Regions from separate parts of the Georgenia sp. 311 genome, predicted to be linked through region 3. Evidence: riboswitches for the same ligand, from Rfam matches in the RefSeq annotation. Region 3 holds a riboswitch; each other region holds the start of a gene.
What was found. Region 3 has a riboswitch for S-adenosylmethionine ahead of FHE66_RS14510 (hypothetical protein). Riboswitches for the same ligand answer to the same signal wherever they lie in the genome.

Region 1 (9,909 bases), on a different contig from region 3:
TCTGCGCCCTCACCGCCAAGGGCCCCTACGTCGGCGGCACCCGCTACGAGGCGGAGCGCGAGCTCGACGTCACCGCGGGCCTGGCGATGGTCCGCCTCGGCGGGGACCTCGTGGCCAAGCTGCGGTACGCGCTGTGGCTCGGCACCGACGGCTGGGTGGTCGACTCCTTCCTCGGGCGCAACGCGCCGCTCGTCGTCGCCGAGTGCGAGCGCGGGGGCCCGGTCACCGACCTCGTCATCCCCGACTTCTGCGTGAGCGAGGTCAGCGACGATCCCCGCTTCGCCAACGACTCCCTCGCCACCTCGCCCTACCGCCACTGGAGCGCCACGTACGAGAGCGAGCTCGCCGAGCGCGGGCCCCGCTTCCTCACCGAGTTCGGCCACAACGAGCTGGGCCTGCCGACCTGACCCGAGGCCGTGCGGACCTGACAGGCTTGTCCGGTGTCCACCCTCATGCTCCTGCGCCACGGCGAGAGCGCCGCGAACGCCCTCGGCCTGTTCACCGGGATCCTCGACGTCGGCCTCACCCCCCACGGTGAGCAGAGCTGTCGCGAGGCGGCGGAGCGCGTCCGCTCCACGGGCTGGCGCCCCGACGTCGTCCTCGCCTCCGAGCTCGTCCGCTCGTGGCACACGGCCGAGATCGTCGCAGCGGCCGTCGGCGGGGAGATCGTGCGCGACTGGCGGCTCAACGAGCGCAGCTACGGGGCGCTGACCGGCTACGGCAAGCGGGAGGTCGCCGAGCGGTACGGCCAGGACCTCTTCCTCCACTGGCGCCGCTCCTTCGACGGTCGCCCGGACCCGCTGCCCGAGGAGACCGTCGCGCTGTGGCGCACGCTGCCCCCGTTCGACCGCCTGCCGCCCGAGGCGCTGGCGCCCACCGAGTCCCTCGCCGACGTCGTCGAGCGGGTCCGCCCGCTGTGGACCGGGGCGCTCGGGCAGGCGCTGCGGGCCGGGCGCACGGTCCTCGTCGTCGCGCACGGCAACTCCCTGCGCGCCCTGTGCGCGCTCGTCGACGACCTGTCACCCGAGGAGCTGCGCGACCTCAACCTGCCCAACGCCCGCCCGCTGGTCTACGAGCTGGCCCCGGACCTCACCCCGCTCCACCGCGGCGGGCGCTACCTCGACCCGCACCTCGCGGCCGCCGAGGCCGCGGTCATCGCCGCCCAGGGAGGGACCTGATCGGACGACCGCGCCGTCCGACCTTCGGCCCGTCACGGTCCGTCCTCCGGCCAGCAGGTTCGCCCCTCCGCCCGACGTGCGCGCGCACGGCTGGCGGTTACGCTTCCCCAGGCAGGTCCCGCAAGGACGCGGACCGGATGGAGGGGCATCCATGAGAGCGGTCGTCGTCGGCATGGCCTACACCGTGACAGCGCTCGCGGTCGAGTGCTTCCCCGTGCCCTACCGGCCCGTGCGCGACGTCCCGATCTCGATGTCGGTCGGCGGCTCGGGGTTCACCGCCGCGCGGACGCTGGCGACGCTCGGGAACGAGGTCTACCTCGCCGCCCCGCTGGGGGAGGACGCCGACGCGCTCGCGGTCGACGCCGCGGCCTACCGCTTCGGGGTCAACTCCGCGATGTGCCCGCGCTCCCTGCCGCGCTCACCGCGCGCCGTCGTCCTCAAGGACGGAACGGGGCTCCAGCAGATCAGTCGCGACCTGGGGGAGGCTCGCACGGCGAGCGTCGAGCTCGACCTCGGCGCCCTGGCGACGTGCGACCTCCTCGTCGTCGACGGCGTGCTGCCGAGCGCCGCCCTCATCGCCGCGGCGCAGGGGGCGGGCGTGCCGGTCGCCGCCGGGCTGGGGACGACGACCACCGCGCCCGTCCTCGGGCAGCAGTGCTACCTCGGGGCCGACCTCCTCGTCATGGGTCACGACCCACGCGTCGACGAGCTCGAGCTGCTGCGCTCCTGGCGGCGACGGTCGGCCGCCCGGCTCGTCGTCGTCACCCTCGGCAGCCGGGGCGCCATCGGGATGGCGCGCGACTCGCCCGACGTCGTGGAGGTGCGGGCCCGGGACCTGGGGCCGGGCGCCCGGCCGGCCGGTCTGGGCGCGACGTACTTCGCGGCGCTGGCCCACTGCGTCTTCGCCCGGGGCTGCGACCCGCGGGCGGCCATGCACTACGCGGCGACCGCCGCCGCCTGGACGATCGCCCACCCCGGCGAGCCCGACGGGCTGCGGGAGGACGTCCTGGAGGCGGCGGCGGTGCGCCCTGACGGTGCGGTGGGTCAGTCGCCGTAGCCGGCGTCGGCGCACACGGTCTCGAGCTCGCCCTGCGCGGTCTCCGAGGCGGTGACGTCGATCTGGGTGAGGTCGGGGAACGCGGGCTCCTCGTCCTCGGGGACCTCGGCGGTGCGGGACTCGTTGACGGTCGCCACGGCCTCGGTGAACGGGGCGTTGACCTCCTCGAGGAGCGTGACCATCTCCTCGGGGGCGTCGCGGCCGAGCTCGGTGATGCGCTGCTCGAGGGCGTTGATCTCGGTGTAGGTCGCGGCGTCCACGACCTCACCGCCGCTCAGGGCGGCGCGGGCGTTGGTGGCGCGTTCGGCGAGGGGCGTGCCGGTGCCCTCGTAGAAGCCGGCGCAGGTCTCCTGCTCGACGGTCTGCTCGGTGGCGGTCGTCGTCTCGGCGCTCGTGGCGTCGTCGTCGGAGGTGGTGGAGCTGCACCCGGCCAGTCCGATCAGGAGGACGGCGGGAAGGATGAGTCGACGTGTCATGTCTCTGACGGTAAACCCGACGGTCACCCCGGCGCGCGGTCATTTCCGGCCGCCCGCCCGTCCTCCCCGCGGATAATCGAGAGTTCTTGATCATGGCGCTGGCCTGCGGTGTGAGGAGAGTCGCAGCCGCGGCGGTCAGAGGCGGTCCTCGCGCAGCCGCCTCGCGACGAGGACGACGAGCCCGGCCACGGCGCCGAGCGCCGCGACGCCGACGGCGACCTTGAGCCACGTCGGCAGCCCGGCCAGGCCGGTCTCCTCGGCCTCGGCGGTCGGGGCCGCGGCCGGCTCGGCCGTCGTCGGCTCGGGCGTGGCGGCCGGCTCGGCGGTGGGCGCCGCGCTCGCGGTGGGCTGGGCCGCCGGCGCGTCGAGCGTGAAGGCGATGGTGCCCTCGATCGGGTGGCCGTCGCTCGAGGCCACCCGCCAGCGCACCTCGAGGTCACCCGAGGGCAGCGGCTCGCTGAGCGGCAGCAGGACCTCGGCGCCCTCGACCGTCCCCTCTCCCTGCGCGACCGTCGCCCCGGAGGCGTCGACGACCGTGATCGCCGAACCGACCGCGAGCGGCGGGTTGTTGAAGGTGAGCACCACCGCGTCCGGTGCCTCGCTCAGCACCTCACCGGCGGCGGGACGCGAGTCGATGAGCATGTCGTGGGCCTGCGCGGCGGGCGCGACGAGGACCGCGAGGGTGAGCAGGAGCAGCCCGGCGACGACGGCGCGGGCACGACGGAAGGCGGCGGCGAAGGTCATGCCCGCCATCGTAGGCACGCGTGGTCGCGCGGTGGACGCACCGTCCGGGACCTGCCGGCCGCTCAGCCGCCGTCGACGCGGCGGGCGACCTGGTAGCCGCCGGTGTCGAGGACGATCTCGTAGTCGGTCCCCGGGTGCTTGAGCTCGGCGTGGGCGGCGGCGTCCGGGGGAGGGGACCCGCCCCACGTCGAGCCCTCCTGGTCGATGACGTAGTAGTCCGGGGCCGGGTTGTCCGGCGTGCCCGACCACAGCGCCGTCGTCGTCGGCACGAGACGGGCGAGCAGGCCGATGTCGCTGGCCACGGTGGCGCCGTCGGGCACGGTGTCGAGCACCGCGCGGGCCGCCTCCGCGCGCGGGGACGGACGCCAGGTCTCCCCGTGGAGGAGGTCGGCGACCGGCAGGCCCGGCGCGGTGAGCAGGACGCCGAGGCCGGCCGCACCGAGCGCGAGGGCGGTGCGCCGGCGGTGGACCACGGCCGGCGGCGGGTCGGCGGCATCGTCGACGGGCCGGGGGCCGAGCGCGTCGAGCATCGCGGCGACGGCGAGCGGCATGAGGACGGCGTCGTAGTGCCAGCCCCACGTCCAGTAGAAGGGCACGTCACCGAGGAAGCGCCAGGCGAGGGTGGGGAGCGCCGCGAGCAGGATCGGGGAGCGCACCCCGAGGACGCCTGCCGCGGCGACGAGCAGCAGCACCGTGACGACCTTCTCGCCCGGGCCGAGGACGGCGGCGAGCGTCCCGAGCGGGTCGCCGAGCACGTCCCCGACCGTGAGTCTGTCGGCGTAGTCGTACTGCCCGCGCGGGTTGAGGGCGGGCAGGATGACCGCCGTCGCGAGGGCGAACCAGGCGGCCCCCCACAGCGCGAGGCCCGGGCCCGCGCGCCGGGCCCCCCGCCACCACATGACCAGCCCGAGGACGGCGACGAGCAGCCCGAGGTCCTCCTTGACGAAGACCACCGGCGCGAGCCACAACGCCGCCGCGCGCCAGCGCCGTTCGAGGAATGCGCACAGCCCGAACGCGAGCAGCGGCAGGGCGAAGGCGACCTCGTGGAACTGGGTGCGCACCGCCCCCTGGATGCCGTAGGACAGCACGTACAGCGCCCCGAGGACGGTGCCGGGGACCGGTCCGAGCCGCCGCACCGCGAGCGCGGTGAGCGGCCAGGCGGAGACCGCGACGAGCAGCGCCTGGACGACGAGCAGGGTGAGGCCGGAGGGGAACAGCGCGTAGACGGGCCCGAGGAGGACGAGGATCGGGTGGAAGTGGTCGCCGAGCAGGTTGAAGCCGTCCCCCTTGATCGGCACGATCGGCGCGCTGAACGAGCCGTACGCCTTGGCGAGCTGGGTGAAGATCGCCAGGTCCCACGAGGGCACCTCGAGGCGGCGCCACTGGAGCACGCCGACGACGACGTAGAGGACGCCGGCCACCCCTGCCACTGCCCACGGCTGCCACAGCCGTCCGCCCGTCCGTCCGACGACGCCCCCCGCAGGGCTCACAGCGCCCCGTGGCGCTGGAGGTGGCGCAGTGCGGCCCAGCCGAGCGGCACCCGCAGCCAGAAGGTGAGGACGCGGAAGACGAGCGCCGCCGAGAACGCGACACCTGCGGGGATCCCGGCGACGGTGAGACCACCGGTGAGCGCGGCCTCCACCGGCCCGATGCCACCCGGCGAGGGCACCGCCGCACCGACGGTGTTCGACGTGAGGTAGGTGATCGACAGCGTCGTCACCGGCAGTGAGTAGCCGAACGCCGCGAGAGCGGCACCGAACGAGGCGACGTAGCCGAGGGTCATGATGACGTTGCCGCCCAGGCCCATGAGCAGCCGGCTCGGGCTGCCGACCACCCACAGCACCCGCGGCCACACCTGGGTGAGCGTCGGGCCGAGCTTGTGCCACAGCCAGCTGCGCGCCGGCGGCACGGCGAGCACGACGACGACGATGAGCACGGCGACGATGCCCACCCCGGTCACCGCGCCGGAGGGCACCGACAGCGTGCCGGCCGAGCCGGTGACGAGCGCGATGACGGCGAGCAGCGCGACCGTCGTGACGAACTGGGAGACCTGGACGAGGGCGACGGTCGCCACCGCGAGCGGGGTCGCGATCCGCTGCTTGACGAGGTAGCGGAGGTTGAGCGCCGCGGGGCCCACGCCTGCCGGGGCGACGAGCGAGACGACGCCCGCCGCCACCTGGACGAGGGTGGTGCGCCACAGTCCGACCCGTTCCGGGGAGAAGGCGACGAGCCCCATCGCGCTGCCGACGTAGGTGAGCAGGCCGAGCCCGAAGCACAGACCGAGCCACCACGGGTTGGCGTTGCGGGTGGCGTCGAGCACCTGCTCGAAGTTCAGCGTGCCGAGGAGCAGCCAGATCGCGACGACGGCGATCGTCACCATGACGACGGTGCGGACGCTGAAGCGGGCGAGGTTGATCGGCTCGACGTCGGCGTCCGGGTGCTGGTCGACGAGCTGGGCGCGCAGGGAGTTGAGCAGCTCGCGCGGCTTTCCGGCCGCCGCCCGGGTGTGCGGGGCGAGGATGACCGGCTGGAGCAGCGGGGCGATGGAGGCGAGCTGGTCGCTGCCCAGGCACCGGCTCGCGCTCGCCAGGGCCCGCTCCTCCCCGACCTTCGTCGCGGTGATCGCGAGCATCTGGGCGAGGTCGAGGCGCCGGGACAGCTCGGTGGAGGCGATCTCCCCGTTCTCCCAGTCCAGGAGGTACACGTCGCCCTCGCTGCCGACGAGGACGGCGTTGGCCGTGAGGTCGAGGTGGGCCAGGCCGGCGGCGTGGGCGGTGCGCAGCTGGTCCCACACCTCGTCGAGCAGCTCGTCGCTCACCTCCTCCTCGGTGAGGTCGGACAGGCGCCGGGCGCCGGCGATGTGCGCCGTCACCATGATCATCGAGTCGCGGGCCTCGGCCATCCCGACGAGCGGTGGGGTGTTCACCCCGGCCCGCTCGACGGCGTAGGCGAGGAGGGCGGCGCGGTCGGCGGCGTCGCGCAGGGAGCCGGAGCGCCGCCGCCGCAGGCCGCGCACGCGCATCCGCGACCACAGCGAGGAGAGGTAGCCGACGACCTGCCGGTCGCCGTCGAGCATGGTGACGTACCAGCGGCGGCCGGCGGTGTCCCACACGGAGTACACCCGGTGGGCGCTCACCGGGTCGAGGTTGACCCCGCCCGGGCTGGCGGCGGCGTGGACGACGGCCTGGGGGTCGGTGAGCACGTCGGGCACGATCGTGTCGGACGCGCGCGTCGTCACCGGCCAGCCGGCGTCGGGGTCCTCGCCGAGGATCTCGTTCTCCGCCAGGTGCTCGGTGTAGCCGATGGGGGAGGAGGTCGTCACGGTCCATGCCCGCACGTCGCCGCCCTCGGGCGGGTCGAGGCGCACGACGCGGACGGCGTCGAGCCCGGCCCGCCGCAGCCCCTGGACGAGGTCGATGCCCTCGGCGCGCTCGTTGAAGACCCCGACGAGCAGGCGCCCGGCGAGCCCGACGAGCCGGCCGAGGAGCACGGTGACGACGGCGCCGGGCAGGGTGAGTGCTCCGCGGATGACGGTGAGGGCGAGCACGACCCACAGGAGGTTCCACGACCAGCGCACGGAGGGCCGCCGGTCGCGCGGGCCCATCGCGGTGAGGAGTGCGGCGAGCGCGGCGACGAGCGGGTTCATCGCGATGACGCTGTCGCCCTCGCTCGTGATCGTCAGGCCGACCGACAGGGCGCTGGGCCCGTAGGAGTCGAGCAGCCACACCGCGGCGGTCGTGAGGGACCAGGCGACGACGGCCGCGGCGAGCGCCTCGAGGACCGAGCGCCAGCGGCGCCGCACGAGCTGCATGGCGACGACGAACAGCGGCAGGAAGAAGGTGACGACACCCTCGAGCACCGTGACGGGCAGGAGCAGGATCTGGCGCAGGACGAGCGCGGCGGCGGACTGGACGTCCTCGGTCACCCCGATCGCCGTCGCGTGCGCGTAGACGGCGAGGAGGAGCACGACGCCGATCCCGAGCGCCGACATGACGAGCTCGAGGAGGTCGCGCGGGCGGCGCACGCGCACGGCCGGGAGGTCGACGAGGAGCACCTTGCGCCGGGGCGCCTCCGGGGCGCCGGGCGCGGGCGTGCGGGTGTCGCCCGGCCGCTCCGTCATGCGCCCGATTCTAGGACGTGCGGCCTGCGCAGACGCGGGAGCCGGGTGGGCGTGGCCCCTTCCGGGCGGTTCAGGTGAGTCCGAGGGTCCGCAGCACGGACTCCGGCAGCAGCGAGTAGCCGACGAAGGCGACGACGTCGATGAGCGTGTGGGCGAGGACGAGCGGCATGGTGCGCCGTCGTCTGCGGTAGTACTCGGCGAACACGACGCCCATGGCGACGTTGGCCAGGCCCGGTCCGATGCCCTGGTAGAGGTGGTAGGAACCGCGCAGCAGCGAGCTCGCGGCGACGACCGACGCGGGGCGCCAGCCGAGCTGCTCGAGCCGCTCGATGAGGTAGCCGGCTGCGATGACCTCCTCGAGGAGCGCGTTCTTCAGCGCGGCGAGGATGAGCACCGGGACGGTCCACCAGTACTGGTCGAGCGTGGCGGCCTGCACCTCGACGGTGATGCCGAGCGCGCGGCCCAGCGCGTACACCCCGAGCCCGGGCACCCCGATGAGCGCCGCGAGGCCGACGCCGACGGCGAGGTCGCGCCAGGGGCGGGAGAACGTGAGACCGATGCGGCTGGTGGCGCGCCGTCCGGGCTCGCTGAGGAGGAAGAGCGCGAGGGCGACCGGCACGAGCGCGAACCCGATGTTGAGCAGCTGGTAGGTGAGGTCGAGGTAGGGGCGCGGGGAGCGGGAGGGGTTGAGCGCGGTGGTCTGCTGCCGCAGCGGCGCCTCGGCGGTGAGGCGGGCGATGATGTTGACCACGGCGTACACCCCGGACTGCCCGAGGGACAGGCCGAGGACGATCCACACCTCGGTCCGCAGCCGGCGGGCCGGGGCGTCGGTGCGCGGCGGCATGAGGCGGTTATAGCAGGAGGCGGCCGGGGCGGCTCGCCGGGCATCTCCGGTGGCGCCCGGATGGCAAGACGCGCGTCTCGCCAGCCGGACGCACTTGCCAGGACCCGGATTCGCGATCCTACGATGTGGCCACCATCCAGAGCAGCCGAGAGACCTGGCTCGTCGACGCTGCAGCAACCCGATCCGTCGGGTGCTCCCGCCAGGACCGATGGAAGGACGTCTCTCGTGATCAGCCTGACCGACCTGCGCAAGGTCTACCGCAGCCGCGGTGGCCGCGAGGTCGTCGCGCTCGACGGCATCGACCTCCACGTCCCGCGCGGCGCGATCCACGGGATCGTCGGGGAGTCCGGGGCCGGCAAGTCGACCCTCGTCCGCTGCCTCACCGCCCTCGAGCGCCCGACCTCCGGGACCGTGAGCATCGACGGCGTCCCGCTCGCCGGCCTCGGTGAGCGGGAGCTGCGCCGCCAGCGGCGCCGCATCGGGATGGTCTTCCAGCACGTCAACCTGCTCGAGGCGCGCACGGCGGCGGCCAACGTCGCCTACCCGCTGCGGGTCGCCCGCGTGCCGCGCGAGCGTCGCGACGAGCGGGTGCGCGAGCTGCTCGAGCTCGTCGGGCTCGGCGACCGGGCCGACGCCTACCCGGCCCAGCTCTCCGGCGGCCAGAAGCAGCGCGTCGGCATCGCCCGCGCGCTGGCGGCCGAGCCCGCCGTCCTCCTGTGCGACGAGCCGACGTCGGCGCTCGACTCCGACACCACCCGCCAGATCCTCGGGCTCATCCGCGACGTCCGCGACCGGCTCGGGATCACCGTCCTCATCATCACCCACGAGATGGCGGTCGTCCGCGAGGTGTGCGACTCGGTCAGCCTCCTCGACCACGGCCGCGTCGCCGAGCACGGGCTGATCGACGTCGTCGCCGGTGACCACGGCACCCGCCTGGCCCGCGCACTCGTCCCGCTGCCTCCCGAGCCGCGCGAGGAGGGCCGCGCCACCCTCGAGCTGTCCTTCGGCGGTGAGGTGAGCACCGCCCGGGTGCTCGCCGCCGTCGCCGCGCTCGGCGAGGAGGCCGACGTCTCCGCCGGCACCATCGAGACCCTTGCCGGCACCCGGGTGGGCCGGCTGCGACTGTCCGTCCCGGTGTCCGCCGCCCTCGTCGCGCAGCGAGAGCTGCGCGCGGCCGGGGTCCACGTCGAGGAGGTGGCGCCGTGAGCTGGCTGCAGGACGCCCTCGCCAACCGGGTCATCACCGAGCAGCTGCCCGAGGCGACCCTCCAGACCCTCTACATGACGGGGCTGTCGACCGTCATCACCATCCTCCTCGGCCTGCCGCTCGGCCTCGCGCTCGTCGTCACCGCGCCCGGGGGCCTGCGCCCCGCGCCGGCGCTGAACACGGTGCTGTCCGTCGTCGTCAACGTCGGGCGCTCGATCCCGTTCATCATCCTCATGGTCGCGATCCTGCCGCTCACCCGGCTCCTCACCGGGACCACCTACGGG
Region 2 (9,909 bases), on a different contig from region 3:
CCTGCTCCATCGCCGTGGCGTGCGAGCCGGCCATGAGGTGGAGGTTCGTCGCGAGGTTCGAGGGGTTGGACCCGGACTCCGCGGCCCAGTCCTGGGTGCCGGGGATCTCCACGATCCACGTGTGGCCGCCCGCGCCGTCGGGCACGGCGGTGACGCGCACCTCGGAGGTCGCGCCGTCGCCCAGGCCGGAGATGTTGTCGAAGAGGGCCGAGAGGCTGTCGGCGGCCGTCGCGTCCAGCGCCGCCTGCCAGGACTCGGGCGTGGGGTAGCGGGGGTCGTGCGGCTCGGGGGTGACGACGGGCGTGCCGTCGGCCAGCAGCCCCAGCAGGCCGCCGCCGGCGATGACCGCGGCGACCACCTGCTCGTAGGTGAGCGGGACGGACGTGAACGTCCACGGCGTCAGCGCACCGAGGACGAGCGGGACCTGGGTGCCCAGCACCCACGGCAGCCCGGAGATGATCGAGTCCGTGGCCCACGGGTGGTCGTACAGCTCCGCGAGGACGGCGCCCGCCGGGTCCTCGCCCACCTCGTCGATCCAGGCCGCGAAGGCGTCGGGCGTGAGGGCGTCGGCCATCGGGTCGGGCAGCACGTCGAGAAGGAGGGAGGTGAGGGCGATCCCGCCGGCGCCGAGCAGCCCGGCGTTGACGAGCACGACCCCGGTGGCGGTGTCGCGCAGCTCGGCGAGCCGGGCGAGGGCGGCGTCGGTCTCCTCGTAGGCGGTCGCGGCGCCGCGCAGGAAGACGGCAGCGGCCTCGTACTCCAGCGCGACCCAGATGAGCCCCTCGGGCGGGAGCTGGGCCTGGGCGACCTCCCCGAGGACCCGCGCTCCGGTGACAGGTGAGAGGACCTGGGACCCGAGCACGGCGTCGTGCACCGCGACCTCGGCGACCTGCGTGGCGAGGCTGCGGGCGACGTCGCCCTTGGTGTCCAGGACGTCGGCGGTGGCCCGCATGTCGGCGACGCGCGCGAGGACCCCGGTCGCGCCCCCACCGACCGTGAGGGACTCCGTCACAGGACCTCCTCGGCGTGGAGCAGACCGGTGAGGGCGGAGAGCAGCTCCTGGCGGACCTGGCCGAGGTCCGAGCGGCGCAGGGTCACCGCGTGGGAGCTGGCGTCGACGAGCTCGACGACGTCGGCCTCGGTCCACAGCCACACCCCGCGGAAGGCGAGCGCCTCGGCGCCGCGCAGCCGGACCGCGCTCACCGAGGCGCCGCCGGTGACGTCGCCGGCCAGCGAGCCGAGGACCGACAGGGCAGAGGTCGGCAGGCCCGCGAGGTGGGCGGCGACGTCCTGACGCCCGGAACGCATCGCCCGGGCGATCGCGGCCGACTGGGGCCAGCCCACGCGCACGGGCGAGCGGTGCTCGGGGCCGAAGGAGGCGGTCGGGCCGGGCAGCGCCCGCACGACCTCGTTGAGCAGGCCACCGGCCGCGGAGAGCGAGACCTCGACGACGGGCTCCTGCTCGAGCACCGCCTCACCGTCGGTGACCCCCGCCTGCCGGCGGCGGCGGGACAGGGCTGCCGTGCGGCCGGCGCTCCACGCGACGGCCTGGTTGACGACGACGTCACCGGCCCAGGAGGCGACGTCGACCCGCACCTCGGACTCCAGGAGCTGGAGCATGCCGAGGACGCACGGCGGGGTGAGGGCGGTGACGGTGTCCTCCGCCGGGACGTGGCTGGCCAGGCCGCGCAGCTGGAGGCCTGCCCAGGCGCGCGCCCGCTGCTCGTCGGTGAGCGGGGTGTCGGGGTCCAGGCCGAAGGACTCGGGCTCGAACCCGGCCGGCGTGCCGGCGCCGGGGGCGTGGGAGAGCAGCGCGGAGCGCAGCACGGTCCACTCCGCGACGTCGAGCCGGAAGCGCGCAACCTTGCTGTGCGCCTGGCGCCGAGCGCGCTGGACGGTCTGTGCAGACATGGCGACCACCTTTCTCACCGGGCCGCACGGGGCGCCGGTGCCCCCGCGGTCATCCTCGCCTCGGGGGTGCGGCCCTGACCATGGGGAGAACTGCCCATGCCGCGCGCCACCCCGTCCCACGGAGGCCGGGCTGTCGCCCTTATCGGTCCACCTGGTGGGACCGGCCAGGTGGCCGCCCGGGCCCGCCCCGGGCCTCTGGCTAGCATCGGGTCGACCCATCCAGAGCAGCCGAGAGACCTGGCTCGACGACGCTGCAGCAACCCGGTCCACGGGTGCTCCCGCCAGGAACGATGGAGGAGCCATGGCCACCGACCCCGCCCGCCCCGCCTGTCCCGGCCCCGGCGGCTACCCGGACCCCGACCCGGCCTGGGGACCGGCGACGCGCGCCGTCCACGCCGGGCACGCGCGCACCGGCTTCCAGGAGACCTCGGAGGCGCTGTTCCTCACCCAGGGCTTCGTCTACGACGGCGCCGCGGACGCCGAGGCGGCCTTCGACGGCACCCTCGACCGGTTCACCTACGCGCGCTACGAGAACCCGACGGTCTCGACGTTCGAGGAGCGGCTGCGCGCACTGGAGGGGGCCGAGGCGTGCCTGGCGACCGCCTCGGGCATGTCCGCGGTCTTCTCCACCCTCGCCGCCCTCGTGCGCAGCGGCTCGCGCATCGTCGCCGGCCGCGCCCTGTTCGGCTCGACCGTGACGGTCTTCGAGGACCTCCTCGCCCGCTGGGGCGTGGTCACCGACTACGTCGACGCCCACGACCTCGCCGACTGGCGGCGGGCCCTGGCCACCCCGGCCGACGTCGTCTTCTTCGAGACACCGTCCAACCCGATGCAGGACGTCGTCGACGTCGCCGCGGTGAGCGCGCTCGCCCACGCCGCGGGAGCGACGGTCGTCGTCGACAACGTCCTGGCCACCCCGGTGCTCCAGCGGGTGCTGCCCCAGGGCGCCGACGTCGTCGTCTACTCGGCGACCAAGCACATCGACGGGCAGGGTCGGACGATGGGGGGCGCGGTGCTCGGCAGCCGCGAGTTCGTCCACGGGCCGCTGCGGCTCGTGCTGCGCAACACCGGGCCCACGCTCAGCCCGTTCAACGCGTGGGTGCTGCTCAAGGGCCTGGAGACGCTGCCGCTGCGGGTGCGCGCGCAGAGCGCCGCGGCCCTCGATCTCGCCCGGTGGCTGGAGACCCGGCCCGGCATCGGTCGCGTCCACTACCCCTTCCTCGACTCCCACCCGCAGGCGGCGCTCGCCCGGGCCCAGATGAGCGGCGGCGGCACGGTGGTGACGTTCGACCTCGTCGTCGACGGCCGTCCGGCGGGCCGGGCCGAGGCGTTCGCGTTCCTCGACGCCCTGCGCCTCGTGCTCATCTCCAACAACCTCGGCGACGCGAAGTCGCTGGTCACCCACCCGGCGACGACGACGCACCGGCGGCTCGGTCCCGACGGGCGTGCCCGGGTGGGGATCAGCGACGCGACCGTGCGGCTGTCGGTGGGGCTGGAGGAGGTCGCCGACCTGCGCGCCGACCTCGACCAGGCGCTCGCTGCGGTGCGCGCCGTGCGCCGGCCGGCGGCCTGAGGCGGGTCAGCCGGCCGGCCGGGTGCGCCGCACCCAGCGGGCCATCCGCCACATCGCCACGGCCGCCATCGCCTCGAGCACGGGGTTGAGCACGCCGGGGGCGGGCACGGGGCCGCGCAGGTGGGCGTCGTAGGTCCACGTCACGCGTGACCGGCCGCCCGCGGCGGGGGACACGGTGATCGTCGAGGTCCCCAGGAGCACGGGCCCGAGCTTGCGCAGGACGAGCTCGTGGGGCGGGTCGGCGCGCGCGACCTGCATCCGGTCGACGAACACCCCCGCGGTGCGCGCGAGGACGACGTCGCCGGTCCGGGCCGGGCCCGGGGGCGCCGCGACGTGGGTGAGCGGGATCCACCGGTCGTGCCGGCCGAGCGTGGCGACGAGCCGGAACGCGCGGTCGGGCGGGACGTCGAGCACGCGCGAGGCCATGGCCGGGACTGTAGTGGGCGCGGGCGTCCGCAGCCCGGGGTGGCGCCCGCATGACGTACCCGCGCCCGGGCGCGGGTAGGCTAGCCCGTGCCCCGCCCTCGTAGCTCAGGGGATAGAGCACCGCTCTCCTAAAGCGGGTGTCGGCAGTTCGAATCTGCCCGAGGGCACCAGGCGCGGACGTACCCTCCAGGAGGGGATGCGTCGTGCCGTGCGTGGTCGCCGTCGACGACGTCCGGCCGGCGGGCCGCTGAGTCCGGCGCTCCTCCCGGGTCTGCACCAGCACCCGCACCGAGGAGGAACGCATGCGCACCGTGACGTACTCGATGGGAATGTCCGCGGACGGCTACGTCGTCGGGCCGGACGGCCGCTTCGACTGGGCGGCGCCCGACGCGGAGATCTTCGCCTTCCACCTGGAGGAGATCCGGCAGGTCGGGGTCCACCTCCTGGGCCGGCGGCTCTACGAGGTGATGCTCTACTGGGAGACCGCCGAGGAGGACCAGGAGCTCGACGACGCGGAGCGCGAGTGGGCCCGGCTGTGGAAGGCGCTGCCGAAGGTCGTCTTCTCCCGCACCCTCACCGTCGTGGAGGGCAGCAACACCCGGCTGGCCACGGGGACGGTCGCCGAGGAGGTCGCCCGCCTGCGCGCCGAGCCGGGGGAGGGGGACATCGCCATCGGCGGGGCCGCGCTCGCCGCGTCCGCCGAGGACCTCATCGACGAGTACCGCGCCGTGGTCTACCCCGTCCTCCTCGGCGGGGGGACGCCGTACTTCCCGCAGCACGAGCGCTTCGTGCGCCTCGAGCTCGCCGAGGTCCGGACGTTCGGCTCCAAGGTGGTCCACCACCGCTACCGGGCGCTGCGCTGAGGCGGCGGCAGGGCAGTCTGCGCCCGATTTGTCGCCACGTGACGAAGGTCACACACAATCATGCGGACGTACAGGGTCGAGGCGCTTGCGCTCCGACGAAAGTTGGGCCAATATTTCTTCTTGTAGGGCGTGACGCCTGCCCCCCGTGTGCGTCACGCCCTATCCCATACCCTGAGCCGATAACTCGGCAACCGCGCGGCGGGTCGCCCCGGTCCCGCGCGTCGCCCTGGTTAGCGTGGGTGAATGGCCCCTTCAGCGATCTCCGCCCGCCCCCCTGCGGCGTCACGCCGCCCCGGGGCACCAGGACTCGCCGGCCTCGCCCGGCGCGACGACGCCGACCCGGCCGAGGGCGGTGACGCACGCACCACCCGCGCCCGCGCCGTCGACGACGCGGCCCAGGAGTGGCGCGACCGTCTCGTCGGGCTGAGCGGCGCGAGCGCGCTGTCCGACGTCAGCCTGCTCGGAGCGGCGGTCATCGACCTCACCGCGGCCCACCCCTCCGGCATCGCCCAGCTCTACTCCGGGCGCACGACCCGGCTGTCCAACCTCGTGCGCGAGGGCGGGGCGCTCGTCGCCGCGCGCCGCTCGGCCCGCACCGTCGTCGCGCGCACCGACGAGCTCGCCCAGCGCTACGGCGTCGCGCCCACCTACCTCGCGGCCGGGATCGCGACCTGGAGCGAGCTCCCGCCGCCCGCCGGCGTCCCCGAGGACGCCGACGCCGCCGACGCCGCCGAGGACGCGGCTGCTGACCGGCCCGCCTCCGACTCCCCCCGGACCGTGCGTGCCCCCGTGCTCCTGCGGCCGGTGCGGCTGACCCCGCGCGGCGGGCAGGTGGCCGACCTCGACCTCGAGCTCGAGCAGGCGGTGGACGTCAACTCCGTGCTCGTGCGGGCGTTGCGGGCGCGTGGCGTGAGCGTCGACGTCCAGGCCGTCACCGCCGGCACGCTCACCGAGGACGGCTTCTCCCCGCGGGCCGCGCTCGCCCGTCTGGGCCTCCTCGGGGAGGAGCACCTGCCCGACTTCACCCTCGAGGAGCGCGTCCTCATCGGGCCCTTCGTCCACCCCGGGCAGGTGCTCGTCGACGACCTCGAGGCGATGCACGACGACCTCGTCCAGCACGACGTCGTCGCCGCCCTCGCCGGCGACGAGGGCGCCCGCGCCGCCCTCGACCGTCCGCTGCCCGACCGGGTCGGGCCCGACCGTCCGCCGCAGGCCGAGCGCGGTGTCGGGGACCTCGACCCCGACCAGCAGCGGGTCGTCGACGCCGTCGCCGCCGGGACCGACCTGTTCATCGACGCGCCCCCCGGCGCCGACGTGCCCGCGACCCTCGCCGCCGTCCTCGCCGACGCCGTCGCCTCCGGACGCCGGGTGCTCTACGTGCCCGGCTCCCGGCGCGTGGGCCGCGCGCTCCTCGGCGAGCTCGAGCGGCTCGGGCTGCGCGACCTCGTCCTGGACCTGTCCACCGACTCCGGCTGGCGGACCAGCGCCCCGGAGGAGCTGCGCACGGGCCTGCGGGCCACCGACCCGAAGGGGCAGGTCGAGACGGTCCGCGCCGTGCGGGCCGAGCTCGTCACCGTCCGCGAGCGGCTCGCCGGCTACGTCAGTGCCCTGCACACCGTGCGTGAGCCGTGGGGCTGCTCGGCCCATGCCGCGCTCCAGGCCCTCGCCGCGCTCACCGCCGCCCGGCCCGCCCCGCGTACCGAGGTCCGCCTCCCCTCCGCGACCGTCCGAGACCTGGTCGGGGAGCAGCGGGCGCACGCCCGCGAGCGGCTCGTGCGGGCCGCGAGCCTCGGCGCCTTCGACCTGCGCCCGCACGACACCCCGTGGTTCGGGGCGCGGCTCACCAGCGCCGAGGAGGCGCGCGCCGCGCTCGAGCGCACCCAGCGGCTCTCCGGCCTCGAGATGCCCCGGCTGCTCGCCGAGGTCGGGCGCACCACCCACGAGACGGGCGTGGTGCAGGCCGCCACCCTGCGCGGCTGGCTCGAGCAGCTCGAGATGCTCGACGGCGTCCGCTCGGCCCTCGACGTCTTCGTCCCGCAGGTCTTCGAGCGCTCCGCGGCCGACATGGTCGTGGCGACCGCGAGCCGGGCGTGGCGCAAGCAGCACGGCGTGAGCATGCCGCGCCGGGTGCGGCGCCGGATGCGCAAGCAGGCCAAGGACCTCCTGCGGCCCGGGCGCCCGGTCCCCGACCTGCACGCCGAGCTCGTCCACGTCCAGGAGCAGCGCGAGGTCTGGCGCCGGCACTGTCCCGGGGGCGGGTGGCCCGCGCTGCCCGAGGGGCTGTCCGCGATGACCGAGCACGCCCGCGCCGTCGAGGCCGACGTGCTCGCCCTCCAGGGCGTCGTCGGGACGGGTGCCGGCAAGCCCGACCTCCTCGACCTCCCGCTCGAGGACCTCGCCCGGTTCATCGACGCGCTCGCCGGTGACAGCGAGGCGGTCCGCCTCATGCCCGAGCGCACCGCGGTCCTCGCCGACCTCGAGCGTCTGGGACTCACCGAGCTCGTCACCGACCTCACCGAGCGCCGGGTGGCGGCCGGGCTGGCCGGCGCCGAGCTCGACCTCGCCTGGTGGACCTCCGTCCTGGAGGAGATCCTGCGCACCGACCCGGCGCTCGCCGGGTACGACGGGCCGGCGCTCGTCGCGCTCGCCGAGCGCTTCCGCCGCCTGGACGCCGAGCACGTCGACACCCTGACGACCCCGGTCCGTCGCGCGGTCGTGCGTCGCCTCCAGGGCCTCGTGCGCGACCGGCGTGAGGAGGCCGCGCAGCTCGAGGCCGAGCTCGCCGCCGGGCGGGCCGCCGACCTGCGCCGACTCAACGCCCGCCACCCCGAGCTCATCGGTGCGATCCGGCCCGGCTGGGTCGTGCCGCCGGTCCTCGTGCCGCAGCTGCTGCCGCCGGCGCGCTGCGTCGACCTCGTCGTCCTCGACGGCGTCCACCACCTGCCGACCGAGCAGGCCGTCGGCGCGATCACCCGTGGCCGCCAGGTCGTGCTCGTGGGGGACTCCCGTCGCGGCGGGGACGGGCTGGTCGGGGAGCTCGCCCCGCTGCTTCCCGCACTCACCCTGCCCACCGACCGCGCCGACCGTGAGGAGTCGATCGCCGGCTTCCTCGCCGGGCACGGCTACGAGGACGTCATCGCCCCGGTCCCCGCGCCGCCCGCGGCCGGCCGGGTCCGCTTCGAGCGGGTCGAGGGCTTCGGCATGCCGGCGCCGGGTGCCGACGCCGTCGAGAGCGTCCAGGCGGAGGTCGAGCGCGTCGTCGACCTCGTCATCGAGCACGCGCTCACCACCCCCGACCGGTCCCTCGCCGTCGTCGCGCTCAACGCACGCCACGCCGACCGGGTGCGTGAGGCCGTGATCTCGGCCGTCGCCGGCAGCGCCGCGGTCGCCGAGTTCTTCGCGGCCGACAAGGACGAGCCGTTCGTCGTCGTCGACGCCGACGGCGCGGGAGGTCTGCGGCGCGACACCGTCGTGCTCACCATCGGCTACGCGAAGACCCCGCACGGGCGGGTCCTGCACAGCTTCGGCGCCGTGAGCGAGCCGGACGGCAAGGCCTGCCTCATCGACGCGCTCGACGCCGTCCGGGAGAACCTCGTCCTCGTCTCGTGCCTCGGCCCGGGGGACATCGACCGGGACCGGCTCCACCAGTCCGGCCCGCTCCTGCTCGCCGACCTCATCGACTGGGTCGCGCAGCCCCACGGCGGCGCGACCGCGGCGCAGGACGTCGCCCCCGACCCGCTGCTCCTCGACCTCGCCGAGCGGCTGTGGCGCCTCGGGCTGACCGTGGTCCCGCAGTACGGCGTCGAGGGCGGGGTCCGCATCCCGCTGGCGATCGGCCACCCCGAGCTGCCCGGTGAGCTGCTCCTCGCCGTGCTCACCGACGATCCCGCCTACATCGCCGAGCCGAACCTGCGCCGCCGCGAGCGGCACTGGGTCCAGCGCCTCGTCTCGCGCGGCTGGCGCGTGCACATGGCGTTCTCCACCGCCGTCTTCGCCGACCCGCAGGGGGAGGCCGAGACGATCCTCGCGACCGTCCTCGACGTCGTCGATGCCCGGCGGCGGGCCACCGAGCCCGTCGGCGCCCGGGTCGCGCCCCCGACCGACCTCGAGGACGACGACGCCGACGACGGGTACGCCGCCGTCGGGTCCGAGTCCGAGCCCGAGTCCGAGTCCGGTGCCGAGGACCTCCCGCGTGAGCGGGGGACCCGCCCGGAGGTCACGCCCGGGCTGCCGATCGGCGCCTACTCCGACGACGAGCTCGACGACCTCGCCGCGTGGATCGACTCCGACGGCGTGCCCCGTGATGACGAGGCGATGATGGCCGCCCTGCGCGAGGAGCTCGGGCTCACCCGGCGGGGCGTCGAGGTCGACACGGTGCTGCGCACCGTCGCCGCCCGGCGATGACCCGCGGACGGCACCGGCGGGTCGTCGCCCCGCCCACCCGCCTCGGGGCGAGCGAGGAGGGGGACCTCACGCCTGTCGGCGGGCCGGCCGTGCAGCCCAGGCAGGTGCGCCGCCCGCAGGCACCCGCCGCGGCTCCCGAGCCGCCGTCCACGCCGGTGCTGCCCACGCGGGCGCGTGAGGACACCGACGAGGCGTGGGGGGACCGGCCCGAGGGCTCGGACGACGCCCGCTTCCTGCGCGACAAGCCGCCGCACTGGCAGTAGCGGTCAGGGCCGGGTGGTGCCCTGCGTCTTGAGCAGGTCGCGGATCTCCTGGAGCAGGATGATGTTCTCGTCCGGGGCCTCGGGCTCGGGCTCCTGGCCGCGCTTGCGCCGCTCCTGGTACTTGTTCATCGGCACGACGAAGATGAGGTAGACGACCGCCGCCGTGATGAGGAAGACGATGACGGCGTTGATGATCTCCGACAGGTCGACGTAGGTGTCGGGGCGGTCGGAGAGGATGAAGAAGCCGAGGCCGGAGGTCTCCGCGCCACCCGTGGCATTGAGCACCGGGGTGATGATCGCGGAGACGACCGTGTTGACGATCGCTGCGAAGGCGCCACCGATGACGACCGCGACGGCGAGGTCGACGACGTTGCCGCGCATGATGAACTCTTTGAAACCCTTGAGCATGGTCCGCGCTTCCTCTCGGATTGGGGCCGTGGCACCCCGGGCCTCGGCAGCGTAGCGCGGG
Region 3 (9,909 bases):
GGTGGCCTCGGCGATCCACGCCGGCTGCCCGAGCTGCAGCGTCCCGAGCGCCCGCCCGCCCTCCACCCAGTGGTAGACGGTCTGCCCGTGGGAGCAGACGAGGTCCACCGGCCCGGCCGCCGCGATCGCGTCCGCCGCGGCGGAAGCGAAGGCCTGCCCGATGAGCGTGTCGAGCTCGCACACCTCCGCGAGCGTCGTCCCGGCGGGGGGCAGCGCGGCGAGCAGCCGGGCGCGCAGCCCGGGCTCGTACGGCACGCTCCCCGTGTGGCGGACGGCGCCGACGAGCGCCGTCCCGTCGTCGTCGACGTCGAACTCGACGACGGCGGTGTCGATGCCGTCGTGGGAGGTGCCGGAGATCATGCCGAGGACTCTCATCGGTTCCCTTCCTTGGGGTCGAGGGCGTCGCGCAGGCCGTCGCCGAGGAGGTTGAGGCCGACGACGAGGAGCACGATGACGGCGCCCGGCGCGGCCATCGTCCACCAGGCAGTCGTCACCAGGGAGCGGGCCTCGAGGACCATCGACCCGAGCGACGGCGTCGGCGGCGGGGTGCCGAGCCCGAGGAAGCTGAGCGAGGCCTCGGTGAGCACGGCCCAGGACAGCGAGAGGGTCACCTGGACGATGACGATCGCCGTGATGCTCGGCAGCACGTGCCGCAGCAGGATCCGCCACGTCGGGAAGCCGAGCACGGTGCCCGCCTTGACGAACTCGGCCTCGCGCAGCGAGAGCACCGGCCCGCGGGTGACGCGCACGAAGATCGGGGTGTAGACGATGGCGATCGCGACGGCGATGGTGAGCCAGCTGCGGGAGACCGCGGCGGCCAGCGCGAGCGCGAGGAGCAGCGGCGGGAACGCGAACAGCACGTTGGTCATCCCGAGGATCGCCCGGCCCGACCACCCGCCGAAGTAGCCCGCCACCAGCCCCGCCGTCGTCCCCACGAGGGTGGCGAGCGCGACGGCGACGACGGCGATGCGCAACGAGTTCGCGGCCCCGGCGGCGGCGCGGGCGAAGACGTCGCGGCCGAACTGGTCGGTGCCGAACCAGTGCGCGGCGGACGGGCCCTGCATCCGCACGGCCGGGTCCTGCGCGACGGGGTCACCGAGCAGGCCGACGGTGGCGGCGAGCGCGACGCCGACGACGAGCACGGTGAGGAACGCGCCGACCAGCCCGTTGCGGCTGGCGAGGACGCGCCGCACCGCGGCGCCGAGGCGGCGGCTGCGGACGGGGACGTCGGCGGTGATCTCGGCGGTCATGTCTGCCTCACCCGGGGGTCGACGACGCGGTAGAGCATGTCGGTGAGGAGGTTGACGAGCACGAAGGACAGCGCGATGACCAGCACCGTGCTCTGCACCAGGGCGAACTCCTGCTGGTGCATGCCGGTGAGGACCTGGCGCCCGATGCCCGGCACGGAGAAGACCTCCTCGACGACGACGGCGCCGCCGAGCAGGTAGCCGAACTGGATGCCGGTCATCGTGAGGATGGGGACGGTCGCGTTGCGCAGCACGTGGCGCAGCTGGACGACGCGCGGTCGCACGCCCTTGCCGCGGGCGGTGCGGACGAAGTCCTGGGTCTGCACCTCGAGGATCGCCGAGCGGGCGGTGCGCATGATCGGCGCGGCGAGACCGAAGCCGAGGACGAGCGCGGGCATGAGCATCTGCTGCAGGTTGAGCCACGGGTCGCTCGCGAGGGTGGCGAAGCGCTCGGCGTTGGGGTTGTAGCCGAGGAACCGGGCCGACGTCGCGAGCAGCACGGAGGCGAGGAGGAAGGCGGGGATCGACAGGCCGGCGAGGCCGACGAGCTGGCCGCTCGCGTCACGCACCGAGTTCGGCTTGGAGGCGGACCAGATCGCCAGCGGGACCCCGATCGCGATCCCGAGGATCGTGGAGATGACCGCGAGCTCGATCGTCACCGGCAGCGCCGCCGCCGTCATCTCAAGCACCGACTGGCCCGTCCGGGTCGACACGCCGAGGTTCCCGGTGAGGACGTTGCCGAGCCAGGTGAAGAACTGGACGAAGAGCGGCTGGTCGAGCCCGTAGTACGCCTCCAGCGCCTCCCGCTGCGCGGGGGTGAGCGCCGCGGCCTCGGTGCCGAGGGAGGCGGTGATCTGGTCCCCCGGCAGCGCCCGCATCATGATGAAGACGAGGACGGCGACACCGAGCAGCGTGCCCAGGGCCTCGAGGACCCGGCGCAGGACGGGGTGACGGACGACGACGCGCATGCCGGCGGGTCAGCCGAGGGTGGTCTCGCGCAGGCTCTGCAGCGACCCGTTCGCCATCGGGACGAAGCCCTCGACGCCGGACTGGGTGGCGGTGAAGCCGTAGGAGCTGAAGAGCCAGACCCACGCGGCGTTGTCCTCGAGCTCGCGGGACACCTCGTCGTAGATCGCGCGGCGCTCCTCCGGGTCGGCGGTCTGCCGGCCCCGGGCGAAGAGCTCGTCGAGGGTGTCGGAGCTGTACCCGGCCACCTGGTTGAGGTTGCCCGTCGAGGGGAAGTAGCGCCCGTACATGCCCTCGGGGTCGGGCCGCCCGCCGTTGAGGGCGACGGCGGCGGTGAAGTCCGCGGCCACCCACCGGTCGACGTAGGCGCCGATCTCGAGCACCTCGAGGTTGACGGTGATGCCGGCCTCGGCGAGCTGGGCCTGGATGTTCTGCGCCTCGTTGACCGAGGTGGCGTACTCGCCCTGGGAGACGATGACGTCGAGCTCGAGGCCGTCGGGGTAGCCGGCCTCGGCGAGGTACGCGCGAGCCTGGTCGTAGTCCCGCTCGTGGCAGGGGCGGGCGTCCGGGTCGGAGAGGTAGGCCGGGGACGTGATCGGTCCGACGACCTCGCCAGCGCCCTGCGCGGCGGTGTCGAGCACCTCCTGCCGGTCGATCGCGCACTGGATCGCCAGGCGCACGTTGACGTCGTCGAGCGGGGCCTGCCGGGCGTTGAGCTGGAGCGCGTGGTAGGCGAGCTGCGGCGTCTCGGTGACCTCGACGCTGCCGCTCTCAGCGCTCTGGGCGACGAGCGGGTCGTCGAAGACGGCGAGGTGGACGTTGCCGGACTGCAGCGCCGAGACGATCGACGTCTCGTCGGGGATGACGCGGAACTCGACGGCGTCGAGCTCGGGCGCCCCGCCCCAGTAGTCGGCGAACGACGTCACGGTGAGTGACTGGTTCGGGACGCGCTCGCCGAGCTCGAAGGGCCCGGTGCCGTTGGCGGCGGTGGTGAGCGTCTCCTCGGTGTCCTCCGAGGAGAGGATCGCGAGGTTGACGCTCGCCAGGCCGGCGAGGACCGAGGAGTCCGGCGCAGACAGGGTGAGGACGACCGTGCGGGCGTCGGGCGCCTCGACGGACTCGACGGAGCCGAGGGTCGCGGCGGCGACGGCGGCGGTCTCCTCGGCCATGACCGACTCGAGGGAGTGGACGACGTCGGCGGAGTCGAGCTCCGAGCCGTCGTGGAAGGTCACGCCCTCGCGGAGCGTGAACGTCATCGTGAGGCCGTCCTCGGAGACCTCCCACTCCTCGGCGAGGCCGGGGACCACCTCGAGGTCGGCGTCGAGCTCGGTGAGCGTGCCGTAGAGGTTGGTGAGGACGTCGATGGCCTGGAACTGGGTGGCCTTCCACGGGAAGAGGGTGTCCGGGTCGGAGGTGACGCCGACGACGAGGGTCTCGCCCCCGCCGTCGCCGGTCGACCCGCCGTCGTCGCTTCCGCCGGAGCAGGCGGCGAGCGCGAGACCCGCCGCTGCGAGCGCCGCCGCAGCCCGGACCGGTGACCTGTGGACCTTCATGCTGACCTCCCCGTCAGGCGGCTCCGACGCCGCTCGCACGCCTCCCGGCCTGGCCGGGACCAGGTGCCACTGTCCCGCGACCACCCAGGGACGTCAAGGTCTTCCGTACATGCGCGCCTCACGTAAGCCCTTAACGACCACTACCTATGTCCGACTTGTCCCGTCGACCCAAATATCTACATTCCGCGAATAGTTCACTGAGGCCGCACCCTCAAAATGCGGAGGCGGCAAAACGGGACTCGCACCACTAAGACTCTGCTAACCTTGCGCGACAACCTCCAAGCGGAACTTCCCTCCCACATTCCGCGCCACACGAAGGAACGCGCCTTGGACTACGCATCCGAGAAAGAACTCGGGACCACAGTTCAGCACCGGACGGCGCACAGCCACCGCCCCTCGGGATCGGCCGTGCGTTTCCCTCTCGCGAGAGCCGACGATCTTCGGTCAGGCATCCAGCGGCTTTCTCGACGAGTATGCGCCAGTCGTCGAGGGCTCCGATGATGGCCAGCGACTCGGTCTGGCGGACGGCGAAGCCATACGCCGTCATAGTGATGCTGTCGATCGCCGGCATCTGGTGGTGGAGCGCCCAGTCCCCGGCGGCACAGCTCAAGGCAGGCACCTACGACTGCGTCGCAGTTTTCGTGAACGCGGCGAACAAGTACGAGCTTTACGTCGACGATCTCGGGCGGGAGTTCACGGGGCACGCTCGCGTCCAGAGCGGTGAGGTCACCAGCTACTCGACTCCTGACACTCTTGGCTGGAACAGCGGCACCGCCATCACCGTTCGCAAGTCCGGAACCTCACATTTCCACGCGACGCAAGATCCTGCTGCTCACAGTTACGACGCACTCGCGTGCGACTGGTCCGCGGACTGACCGACCGACGTGAACAATCTCAAACGTCGACTCGCGGTCATCTTGGCTTTGCCCCTCACCGTCGGTTTAGCCGGTGTCGGCTGCTCTTCTGGCACTGGCCCCGGGTCTGTGCAGGGCGGTGCCACCTCGAACGCGTCCCTGTGTGCCCAGCTGCTTGCCGATGCCCGGTACTACGTCCAGTCCGGTCAAACGTCGGACAGCAAGCTGGCGTGGACTCTCGACGAGATGTCACACAGGTGCCCCGACGAGCTCGCGGATCTCGACGCCGAGGTCCGAGCCGCCACCGAGCAATCGCAACAGTCGGAGCCCACGCAGGAAGCCGTAGCAGGGCCGTCCGGTGCGACTTCCTGGAGCGAGGCCGGCAGCTATGTCGGAAGCACCCGGTACGTGTGCGGTCCACTCGCGAGCATCCGCAACTCCACGGATGACGTGTTCATGAACATCGGGCTCGACTATCCCGACAGATCACGGTTCACGATCGTGCTCTGGGACATCGGAGGCATCGAGCAGGTCGCTACCGGCACGACGGTCTGCGTTGAGGGTCCGATCACCACGTACGAGGGTGTGGCCCAGATCGAGTTGCGCTCCACGGATGCTGTCGAGCTCTGGGAGTAGTCGGCCGGGCCCGACAAGCGGCTCGCAGTCGGCCTTCCTGGCGGACGCAGTCACAGCGAGCGGACTCCTACCCGCGCAGCCGCAGGCCATCCGGGTTCTCCTCACCGTCACAGCAGGCGGGATGGGCGCCTGCTCGACCTCTCCTCTGGGCGCCGAAGCGACCACACGCCCTCCGCCTCACCGCGCTGCTCGACGACGTCCGCGGGGGGTGCCAACCCGGGCGCACATCATCGTCGGCGCAGCGAGGTTCTCGAGCCGACAAGACGCTCTCAGCGCTGAACACCCGTGAGCCGGTTAGGCCATGGGTAGCCTCGAGAACATGCCGGCGCACTCACTCGACGACATCGTCACCGCCCTCGTGCCCTCGCTGGCACACAGCCTGGCCGAGCGGTTCAGCGTCTTCCGGGTGATGCACCACGGCACCCACGAGAAGCAGCTGTCGAACGTCTTCGCGTGGTTGCTGAGGTCCGAAGGGACGCACGAGCTCGGCGACACGTTCCAGCGGCTTCTCGTCGGGAAGGTGAACCGTCAGCTGCCCCCTGCGCGCAATCTCCCTGCAAGTGGCTACCGGGTTGCACAAGAGGTCGAGACGAGCAGTGCAGAGGACGTCGAACGCGACATCGCAGACATCGTGCTCACCCACGAACGCGCACGAATCGTCGTGGAGAACTTCGAGTGGTCCGACGGCCACGGACACAGCTACGAACGCTATCTCGCGCACGGCTCGAGAGACGGGAAGCAGAGCGTGGTGGTACTCCTCTGCGTGCGCCACGTCAGCCACCTGTTGCGGGACGGCTGGGAGAACGCCGTCGTCCTGACATATACCGACCTGCTCACGGCCCTGAACGAGCACGTCGCCGGCGCTGCTGGGTGGCGACGGGCGCACCCGCGTCAGCACTTCTTCATCAACGAACTCGTCCAGCACTACGTGGAGGGCCCCGAAGTCGTGAGCACCGAGGACCAGATCCGCTTCCTCAAGGCGATGTGCGAGACCGGCGAGAGCGCGCGGTACGGCCATCGTCCCCAGGAGACCGCTGCGCAGGAGTTCGCGGACTTGCTCGCCCTGCACGCCAAGCGCCAGTTCGACGAGGGCCGCAGGACGCTCGCGGCTGTGAAGAGGAGTCTTCGGCACTACGCGCAGAGCACGCTCACCGATCAGCTCGGAGCCACAGCCGCGGGGCGGATCGAGGCGGTCCGGACGCCCTTCGTCGGGCAGTGGGAATGGTGCGTGGAGCTCCGGCGCGCCGACCCGCAGCCCGACATCTTCCTGGAGTTCGGGCCGACGGCCGTCGCAGAGAACGCCAGCGTGCACCGGCCACTGGACGCTCCCGACTACGGCAAGGTCTTCGTGACGCGGCGGAGGGCCGGGGCGACTGACGGGATCGATCGCATCGTGCAGACCGGCGTCGCCCTGGACGAGGTACTGAACGGCCTGAGCACCGACGATGTCCGCCTGCGGGACGCTGTCGTCGCCGTCACCCTCGGCGAGCCCGACTGAACCACTAGTCGCACTGAGCCCTGGCACAGCGGGAAGGGTGTCTGCGTGCCCTGTCGATCTGCACCTGGCCGACCCCGAGCACCCCGCAGCGAGTGGACGTGAGTGCGCAAGCTAGGCCTCAACTCGCCCGCCCAATGTCTGGTGCGGCTGGGGCATAGTGAGCAACTGTGACCTACAAAAGGTGGAAGATCGACCCGGCTGGCGTGTGGCACCTGTCCCGAAAGCGGGAGCAGTCCGAGGCGAGGTGCGGAGCGACTGCCCTTCGCGGGTCGCTACCTGCCGGCGCGTGGACGCTCGTCCAGAAGTGCCCACAGTGCGTGAAGCACTATTACTCGGATCAGCGCGGAAAGCTCCCGCGTCCGAACAAGGCGAACCTCAAGGCATTCACTCCCACGCCGATATCCCAGCTGACCGAGCAGGAGCGTCGGCAGCGGCGCCGCGAGGCCAACGCAGAACTCGAGCGACAGTTAGCTCGATCGAACTTCCGGCCGCTAAGTGCCGGCTCACCCGGCCTGGGCAAGAAGAGATAGCCTCCACCCGCCTTTGTGCGCGAGGCTCGATCGCGGCCTGCTGCGGCACCCGGACCTGGAGAGGCCCGCCTGTCTAGGGCAGGACTCCCCAGGCCCGGTGCAACACAGTTCTGAGCGCACCACTCCGCGTCAGGCCGCGCCGGCCTGGTCGGCGTAGTGGTTCACGAACACCACCATGTCCTCGAGGCTCATCTGCTCGGGGGTCGCGGTGACGGTGATGACGCCGTCGGCCGTGCGCTGGTAGCAGGTGATCGAGCTACCCGACTCGTTGGTGCCACAGCTCCCGGTGCCAGCGGCCGTGTTGTCGGTCTCGATGTACTCCACCAGCGACTCGTACGGCGAGCTGAGCACGTTGCTGTCGACCGCGATCATCACGGTGAAGCTCTCGTCGTTGTACATGCGGGCGGGGCCGGTGGCCTCCCCGAGCGTGTAGGGACCGATGGCCTCCGGGGGCGTGGCCAGGGCCTCGGCGGGGATGACCGCACCCTCGGCGGCCGGGCCCGGGTCACTCGCCCCGAGGTCGGCGCCCGCGGCGCTGTCGGTCTCGCTCCCGGCGCTGTTCTCCTCGGCCGGGGTCGTCTCCTCCGGCTCCGGGGTCGTCGGCTGCTCCGGCGTCGTCGCCTCCTCGGCCGCCGTCGTGGGCTCGGTGGCCTCACCGTCGGCCGAGTCGTCGCCGCAGCCGGTGAGGCCGATGGTGGCAAGGGCGAGGGAGGAGAGGAACAGGACGTGCTTGCGGCGCATGGGGGGATATTCCTTCGATGTCAGAGCAGGTGGGCCCGCAGTCGTCTACGGGAGTAGTGCAGACCTTGGCGCATCACCCGGAGGGCCGCCACTCGGAGCCGGCGCCGGGCGATGTCGGTGCCTGCCGCTACCGTCCTGCCCAGGTCACGAGGACCAGCGCCACGCCCTCCGGCGTGCTGGTCCGGCAACCGCGCCCCGCGCACGGTGCCCCCGGAGGAAGACCCGCCCGCGCCGACCGGCGCGGGAAGAGCGAGACGAGGAGACACCTTGACCACCGTTGCCCCGTGCACCGTCGGCGCCTGCTGCCGCAGCTACAGCCCCGGGCACCTCATGCACCACATCCACACCGGGAAGGCCCAGAGCGCGCCGGAGGGGTGGCGCGACGGCGTCGTCCGTTCGGTCGACGAGGGCAACGTCGCCGTCGTCGACCACCCCGGCGGCGAGGGGTCGTGCACCGTGTGGCACCACCACGACCTGTCGGTCATGTGCCCGCCCGGCACGGCCGTCATGGTCAACGAGCGGTGGCACGCCCTCGCCGTCGGGCGCGTCGTCGTCAACGTGCTCGTGCACGACGGCGCGGGCCCGGTCCCGTCCGTCCCGGCACGCTGCGCGCCCGGCGTCATCGTCACGCACCTCGGCACCGGCCACGGGGTCATCGCGACCTGACGCGGCTCCCCCGGCTCGCCGTGTCGGCCCCGGCCGATAGCATCCGGGTCTCAGCCCGCCCCGGCGGCCAGGACGGCCGCCGCGGGCGAAGGCTGGGTTCCGATGAGGGAAGCACATGAAACCGGGGGGTTCAACGATGAAGTCAGCCCATGCGGTCCTTGCCGCACTTGTCCTGGCCGGTCTGCCGGCCGCGGCCCACGCCGACCCGCCGGAAGGCCGCGACGGTCCGCCGCTGCGTGCGCTGGAGATCGAGGTGGTCTCCAGCCTGCCTGAGTTCGTCAGCGGCGGTGACGCGCTGATCGAGATCTCGGCGCCGCCGGGAGTTGCGCCACCGCACGTGCGGATCTCGGTGGACGGAGAGCGCCGCGACGTCGACCTCGAGTGGTCCGGTGACCGGCGCACGCTCGTCGGCGTCGTCGACGGGCTCGAGCTCGGCGCGCAGACGATCACGGCCACCGCACCGCGCGGGCGGGAGGCGAGCGTCGAGGTGGTCAACCACCCCGCCGAGGGCCCGCTGTTCGCCGGACCGCACGAGCAGCCGTTCATCTGCCAGACGCAGGACTTCACGCTCCCGGTGATCGGGGGCAACCTCGGCGCGGCGCTCGACGAGGACTGCTCGACGACCACGCGCGTCGACCACTTCTACCGGACCACGGGCGGTGAGTACGTGCCGTGGCCGGCGGACGCGCGCCGCTACCCCGCCGACCTCGCCCGCACGACGACGTCGGACGGCGAGCGCGTCCCGTTCATCGTCCGGATGGAGACCGGCACCGCCAACCGTGGGATCTACCAGCACACGGTGCTGCACGACCCGCTCCGCGAGAAGGACCCCTCCCCCGCGCACCGGCCGAAGGGCTGGAACGGACGGGCGATCTACACCCTGGGCGGTGGCTGCACCGGCGGCTGGTTCCGCCAGGGCGAGACGACCGGCGGGGTGACCGACGCGTGGATGCTCGGCCAGGGGTACGCGGTCGTCTCCTCGAGCCTCAACGTCTTCGGGCAGAACTGCAGCGACCTGCTCGCCTCGGAGACGGCCGCGATGACCAAGGAGAAGTTCATCGAGGTCTACGGGCGCGAGGACTTCACCATCGGGTTCGGCTGCTCGGGCGGCAGCTACCAGGCCCACCAGACGGCCGACAACTACCCGGGCATCTTCGACGGGATCGTCGTGGGCTGCTCCTTCCCCGAGGTCGGGTTCGGCACCGTCAACTTCATCAC

Region 1: linked by a shared signal. The riboswitch ahead of FHE66_RS07335 (methionine ABC transporter ATP-binding protein) and the one ahead of FHE66_RS14510 (hypothetical protein) in region 3 are both predicted to bind S-adenosylmethionine.
Region 2: linked by a shared signal. The riboswitch ahead of FHE66_RS05265 (O-succinylhomoserine sulfhydrylase) and the one ahead of FHE66_RS14510 (hypothetical protein) in region 3 are both predicted to bind S-adenosylmethionine.

The regions. Positions count from the first base shown of each region.
Region 1 is NZ_VDFS01000038.1:90,747-100,655, forward strand. Features, by position in the region: gene FHE66_RS07295 (hypothetical protein) at 1-407, shown strand, start outside; gene FHE66_RS07300 (2,3-diphosphoglycerate-dependent phosphoglycerate mutase) at 441-1,178, shown strand; gene FHE66_RS07305 (carbohydrate kinase family protein) at 1,330-2,235, shown strand; gene FHE66_RS07310 (hypothetical protein) at 2,223-2,711, opposite strand; gene FHE66_RS07315 (copper resistance CopC family protein) at 2,847-3,455, opposite strand; gene FHE66_RS07320 (DUF2079 domain-containing protein) at 3,518-4,945, opposite strand; gene FHE66_RS07325 (lysylphosphatidylglycerol synthase transmembrane domain-containing protein) at 4,942-7,575, opposite strand; gene FHE66_RS07330 (CPBP family intramembrane glutamic endopeptidase) at 7,646-8,419, opposite strand; SAM riboswitch class I at 8,549-8,634, shown strand; gene FHE66_RS07335 (methionine ABC transporter ATP-binding protein) at 8,645-9,625, shown strand; gene FHE66_RS07340 (methionine ABC transporter permease) at 9,622-9,909, shown strand, end outside.
Region 2 is NZ_VDFS01000029.1:12,459-22,367, reverse strand. Features, by position in the region: gene FHE66_RS05275 (hypothetical protein) at 1-1,012, opposite strand, end outside; gene FHE66_RS05270 (hypothetical protein) at 1,009-1,911, opposite strand; SAM riboswitch class I at 2,124-2,208, shown strand; gene FHE66_RS05265 (O-succinylhomoserine sulfhydrylase) at 2,213-3,484, shown strand; gene FHE66_RS05260 (SRPBCC family protein) at 3,491-3,910, opposite strand; tRNA gene FHE66_RS05255 (tRNA-Arg) at 4,005-4,080, shown strand; gene FHE66_RS05250 (dihydrofolate reductase family protein) at 4,213-4,773, shown strand; gene FHE66_RS05245 (DNA helicase) at 5,017-9,177, shown strand; gene FHE66_RS05240 (hypothetical protein) at 9,174-9,440, shown strand; gene mscL (large conductance mechanosensitive channel protein MscL) at 9,444-9,848, opposite strand.
Region 3 is NZ_VDFS01000064.1:11,800-21,708, reverse strand. Features, by position in the region: gene FHE66_RS14550 (anhydro-N-acetylmuramic acid kinase) at 1-375, opposite strand, end outside; gene FHE66_RS14545 (ABC transporter permease) at 372-1,250, opposite strand; gene FHE66_RS14540 (ABC transporter permease) at 1,247-2,215, opposite strand; gene FHE66_RS14535 (ABC transporter substrate-binding protein) at 2,225-3,766, opposite strand; gene FHE66_RS14530 (hypothetical protein) at 4,315-4,641, shown strand; gene FHE66_RS14525 (hypothetical protein) at 4,651-5,256, shown strand; gene FHE66_RS14520 (PD-(D/E)XK nuclease family protein) at 5,558-6,754, shown strand; gene FHE66_RS14515 (hypothetical protein) at 7,414-8,025, opposite strand; SAM riboswitch class IV at 8,168-8,281, shown strand; gene FHE66_RS14510 (hypothetical protein) at 8,293-8,691, shown strand; partial or broken gene FHE66_RS14505 (DUF6351 family protein) at 8,828-9,909, shown strand, end outside.